2 linked regions of the Neobacillus sp. PS2-9 genome follow. The protein of the gene in region 1 interacts with the protein of each later gene in a pairwise test. Links are inferred from orthologs where the notes say so. Each region holds a gene or a part of one and is shown on either strand. Other genes may lie near its edges.

Region 1 (3,128 bases):
AAAGTCAATAACATCGGGAACGGATTCACAAGAACGCCATTTCCTCTTTTTGTTAATTTATAGAGAGAATTCACGAATTTCTAAATAACGTTCCAGTTTTCGTTTCACGCGTTGTAGAGCGTTATCAATGGATTTTACGTGACGATTTAGCTCTTCAGAAATCTCCTGATAGGATTGGCCGTCTAAATAAAGTGCCAGTACCTTTCTTTCTAAATCGCTTAATAATTCAGTCATTTTAATCTCTATGTGATCAAATTCTTCTTGATTAATAAACAATTCCTCAGGGTCCAATACCTTTGTACCAGATAAGACATCCATCAGCGTGCGATCAGACTCTTCATCATAGATAGGCTTGTCCAGAGATACATAAGAGTTTAACGGAATGTGTTTCTGCCTGGTTGCGGTCTTAATGGCTGTAATAATCTGACGTGTGATACACAGCTCAGCAAATGCTTTAAAGGAGGTAAGCTTGTCCTCACGGAAGTCACGAATGGCCTTATACAGCCCGATCATGCCTTCTTGGACAATATCTTCCTTGTCCGCTCCAATTAAAAAATAGGATCTTGCTTTTGCACGTACAAAATTACGATACTTATGGATTAAATAATCCAACGCTTCACTATCACCTTGGTGCACTAAATCGACTATTTCCTCATCTTCCATTACGAAAAAATGTTCGTTGACCTTTGTCCCGAAGTCCGTACTCAAGTAGATCCCCTCCACCGAACAAGCATAGATACTAATATTATACATTAGAAAATTTTTGAAGTCTATCGCTCATTTCTGTCCTCTGCGCCATTTTTCAAAAATTTCTGCTAGTTCATCACTAATCGGTATTTTGGTTACGGGTTTTTTTTCTTGAATCTTCTTTACTTTCTTCTCAATTCCCTTTTCTATCGATGACATTTCTATCAGCAGTTCCCGAGCGGATTTTCTTAAGGCACCTTGTCCAAAAATGGCCCATTGCTCTGTGAAATCGGATGTTGCCACATGGATTTGCGTCCTTCGATTATTCAGACTAATAGCCATTTTTTCAATCCGCTCATCTGCCGTTTCATTTTCTTTTGTAAAAATCACTTCTACCTTGTGATTGTTATACTTTTTTTCTGTTCCTTGAACATAATGGGCATCAAATACAACAATGACGCGAAAACCAGAGAACGCTTGATATTCGGCCATTCTTTCCACCAAGCGATCCCGTGCAGCAGGTAGATCCCGATCCTTCAATTTCCTAAGCTCTGGCCATGCTCCGATAATGTTATATCCGTCGACAAGCAGGATATCCATAAACTACCTCTCGAGAGGATGTCGTTTTCGATATACCTCATACATAAGCAAAGAGGCAGCTACAGAAGCATTTAAAGACGTTACTTTTCCTGCCATTGGCAAATTAATGAGAAAATCGCATTTATCCCGGATCAATCGACCCATACCTTTTCCTTCGCTTCCAATAACTAAGCCGAGAGGGAGTGTGCCATCCAACTGACGATAATCAGATTCTCCCTTCGCATCGGTTCCAGCAATCCACAATCCTCGTTCCTTTAATTCATCAATCGTACGTGCCATGTTCGTTATACGTACCACTGGTATATATTCAATTGCTCCGGTGGAAGCTTTGGCCACGGTCGCTGTTAAGCCTACAGCCCTGCGCTTTGGAATAATAATCCCGTGGGCACCTACCGCATCTGCTGTCCGCATAATTGATCCGAGATTATGAGGATCCTCAATTTCATCCAACAATAAAAAGAAAGGCGTTTCATTCTTCTTTTCTGCTGCCGCAAACAAATCATCGATTTCAGCATATTGATAGGCTGCTACATAGGCTAAAACTCCCTGATGATTTTCATCCGATATTTGGTCGATTTTTTTCTTTGGTACAAACTGAACAAGCACATTAGCTTCTTTTGCTAATTGGGTAATTTGCTGCATTTGACCGCGCTGTGACCCTTCAGCAATTAATATTTTATTAATATCCCTTTCCGACTTTAGGGCTTCTATGACTGGATTTTTTCCAACGATGTATTCCTGGCTCATTCAAAAGTACCTCCTTTCTGTTCTTCTACATAGGAAAATGCTCTTTTAATTAACTCTTCTAACCGCTCATTATAACCTTGTAAAAATAAATATCCCATTAATGCTTCGAAGGCCGTGCTGTATCGATACGTTTGAACATCTGTGTTTTTGGGAACAGTGCCTGATTTCGCATTTCTGCCGCGCATAACTACGGCCAATTCCTCCTCAGTAAGGAGCTGGTCATTCATCATTTGAAAGAGAATATGACACTGAGCCTTCGCCGATACGTATTTGGTTCCAGCACGGTGTAAGTGATTCGGTCTTACCTTCCCACTATAGAGAAGGTGACGTCTAACATACGTTTCAAAGACCGCATCCCCCATGTAGGCAAGTGCAAGGCTATTTAATTGTTTGGCGTCAACTGTTTCTTCATAGTCAAGCATGCATTAGCCCCTTTTCCATCTGGTTCCTTGTGGCGTGTCCTCTAGAATAATATTCATTTCCTTCAGCTGGTCTCTAATTTGATCTGATAATTGGAAATTACGATCCTTCCTTGCCTGGTTTCTCTTTTCAATCAGCGCATCGATTTCTGCGTCCAGTAATTCTTCACTTTCTAGAGTTAGCCCTAATACTTGGAATAATTCTTGGAATTGAGCTGTAAATGCATCAATTACTGCTACCGATGTATTTTTCTCTAAAAGATAATAATTTGCAAGTTTGGAGAGATCAAACAATACAGAAATGGCTTTTGCTGTGTTAAAGTCATCATCCATTGCCTCAATAAATTGCTCTTTTGCTGAAGCAATCTTATCGAGCCACTCTTGATTATTATCAGTTAAATCCGTGCTTGCTTCTCTACGGTGCTGCAAGTTTTGATAAGAAGTTGTTAACCGTTCAAATGCCGCTTTCGTGCTCTCCAATAATTCTTCACTGTAGTTGATTGGGTTGCGATAGTGAACCGATAACATAAAAAATCTTAACACTTGTGGATTATGCTTCTTAATAATGTCATGTACTAGTACGAAGTTACCAAGTGATTTTGACATTTTTTCATTATCGATATTGATATAGCCGTTGTGCATCCAGTACCGTGAGAATAACTTTCCAGAAAGTGC
Region 2 (2,684 bases), 130 kb from region 1 along the record:
GAGGACCGGGATGGACGCACCGCTGGTGTACCAGTTGTCTTGCCAAAGGCATCGCTGGGTAGCTATGTGCGGACGGGATAAGTGCTGAAAGCATCTAAGCATGAAGCCCCCCTCAAGATGAGATTTCCCATAGCGTCAAGCTAGTAAGAACCCTGAAAGATGATCAGGTTGATAGGTCAGAGGTGGAAGCGTGGTAACATGTGGAGCTGACTGATACTAATCGTTCGAGGACTTAACCAATTTTTAAAGCGAACTCGTAGTTTACAAACACTTCTTCTGCATTATCTAGTTTTGAGAGAACGATCTCTCTAACAAAATAGTCTGGTAATTATGGCGAGAAGGTCACACCCGTTCCCATACCGAACACGGAAGTTAAGCTTCTCAGCGCCGATGGTAGTTGGGACGAAAGTCCCTGTGAGAGTAGGACGTTGCCAGGCTGTTTTATCAATTTTTATACTTTTAATCGTCGCGGGGTGGAGCACGTTCGAATAATCTTCTTCGAATATTCTACAGCGCAACAATTGAGCCACTCCTTGAATAAGCTTTCCGAAATCGGGGCGGTCTTAAACAAAGAGCATGCTCAAAAATAATTTTATTTTACCGTCGCGGGGTGGAGCAGTCTGGTAGCTCGTCGGGCTCATAACCCGAAGGTCGCAGGTTCAAATCCTGTCCCCGCAATATGGTCCGGTAGTTCAGTTGGTTAGAATGCCTGCCTGTCACGCAGGAGGTCGCGGGTTCGAGTCCCGTCCGGACCGCCATATATATGCTAAAATCAAGTGCGAAACCAAGTTTCGGCTTTTTTTTATTTCATCTATTAGGTTTTTTTGCACATTAAGGTTATAATTATGTACACTACATATGGAAAAGCATCCTTAGGAGATATCCTAAGGTTTTTTTTGCACTTAAATAAGGTAAAATGAGAGTAAAGGATTGCTAGGAAAGTAAAAGGTGATTGAATGAACCAACTTGAATGGAAGACTACAAATTCTGAGGAAACCTCAACATTGGCCGAACGCTTGGCTCAGCTTTTACAGCCAGGTGATGTGATTGCCCTTGAGGGTGATTTAGGAGCCGGAAAAACGACCTTTACCAAAGGCCTTGCTAAAGGGTTGGAAGTTAAGAAAACCGTTAACAGCCCTACTTTTACAATTATTAAAGAATATAAGGGCAGGTTGCCCCTGTATCATATGGATGTCTATCGAGTAGCGGATGCTTTTGAAGATCTTGGTTTTGATGAATACTTTGAAGGGGACGGCGTAACAGTAGTGGAATGGGCTCATTTAATTGAAGAGCAGCTTCCACAAGAACTATTAACTATTTTCCTGTATCGTGAAGAGGAAGATCAAAGGAAAATGGTATTCGTGCCAAAGGGCAATAGATATGAGCAACTATGTAAGGAGATTTTTAGATGACTATATTGGCGATAGATACTTCAAACTATGCATTGGGAGTAGCGCTTTTAGAAGAGAATCAAGTATTGGGAGAATACATTACTAATTTAAAAAAGAATCACTCTGTTCGGATTATGCCGGCTATTGAAACTTTAATGAGTGATTGTGAACGGGTACCAGCAGATTTAACGAAGATTGTGGTTGCTAAAGGCCCTGGGTCTTATACAGGAGTAAGAATCGGTGTTACGATTGCAAAAACACTAGCATGGACTCTTAATATCCCTCTTGTGGGTGTTTCAAGTTTAGAAATTTTAGCCGCGGGAACTGGACGATATTTTGATGGAATGGTGTCTCCCTTGTTTGATGCTAGAAGGGGACAAGTCTATACAGGCTTATATCAATTTGTAGACGGAAAGCTTACAGTGAAGAAACAGGATCAGTTAGTGATGCTTGATGACTGGGTGGATAGGTTATTAGATATCGACAAGCCAATCATATTTGTAGGAAATGACCTGCCAATTCATAAAGCTAAAATTGAAGAAGTCTTGGGACCTAAAGCCATTTTTGCAAGTATGACAGAACATAACCCACGTCCAGCTGAACTAGCTTTATTAGGAAAAGAACAAGCTGGAGACGACCTACATTCTTTTGTACCAAATTATATACGTTTAGTAGAAGCGGAAGCCAAGTGGCTTGAAGCAAAAGGAAAAATATAAAATGGATAGGGAAAGAGAAATATGGTAGATTCTTATGTTTTTCGATATATGAGGGAAGAAGATATTGAACAAGTACTAGAGGTAGAACATGCGTCTTTTACTACTCCCTGGAGCAGGGAAGCATTTTATAATGAAATACACAATAATAAATTCGCTGTCTATATTGTCCTTGAGGAAGAAAATCAAATCATTGGCTATTGTGGAACATGGGTTGTCATTGATGAAGCACACGTGACGAACGTGGCCATAATGCCTGGGTATCGGGGAAAAAAGCTAGGGGAGGCATTAATGACAAAGCTAATGTCTGTCGCTAGGGAGTTAGGAGCTAGAAGTATGACACTTGAAGTAAGGGTAACGAATCATGTCGCACAATCCCTTTATCGGAAATTAGGATTTCAAAATGGCGGGATTCGAAAGAATTATTATTCAGATAACCAAGAAGATGCACTAGTAATGTGGGTGAATTTATGAAAAAAGATCAGTATATTTTAGCCATAGAAACAAGCTGTGATGAGACGGCAGTAGCGATCATTAAAAATGGTCGTGAGATTGCAGCCAATATCGTGGCATCTCAAAT

Evidence for each region.
Region 2: the proteins of rlmB (region 1) and tsaE interact in binary tests that used the Escherichia coli proteins (3 or more experiments, as listed by UniProt). The link is inferred for Neobacillus sp. PS2-9 from one-to-one orthologs.

The regions. Positions count from the first base shown.
Region 1 is NZ_CP133269.1:5,112,299-5,115,426, forward strand. The notes cover bases 163-3,021. They hold rlmB (23S rRNA (guanosine(2251)-2'-O)-methyltransferase RlmB), read right to left. Parts: upstream 2,035-3,021; coding sequence 1,291-2,034; downstream 163-1,290. Other genes in these bases: sigH (RNA polymerase sporulation sigma factor SigH), read right to left, coding at 163-708; RCG25_RS25615 (NYN domain-containing protein), read right to left, coding at 778-1,287; RCG25_RS25625 (Mini-ribonuclease 3), read right to left, coding at 2,031-2,456; cysS (cysteine--tRNA ligase), read right to left, coding at 2,460-3,021. In the rest of the region: more of sigH, read right to left, coding at 58-162; more of cysS, read right to left, coding at 3,022-3,128. UniProt on the Escherichia coli protein: Specifically methylates the ribose of guanosine 2251 in 23S rRNA.
Region 2 is NZ_CP133269.1:4,980,992-4,983,675, reverse strand. It holds tsaE (tRNA (adenosine(37)-N6)-threonylcarbamoyltransferase complex ATPase subunit type 1 TsaE), read left to right. Parts: upstream 1-956; coding sequence 957-1,412; downstream 1,413-2,684. Other genes in the region: tsaD (tRNA (adenosine(37)-N6)-threonylcarbamoyltransferase complex transferase subunit TsaD), read left to right, coding at 2,575-2,684; rimI (ribosomal protein S18-alanine N-acetyltransferase), read left to right, coding at 2,129-2,578; tsaB (tRNA (adenosine(37)-N6)-threonylcarbamoyltransferase complex dimerization subunit type 1 TsaB), read left to right, coding at 1,409-2,107. UniProt on the Escherichia coli protein: Required for the formation of a threonylcarbamoyl group on adenosine at position 37 (t(6)A37) in tRNAs that read codons beginning with adenine.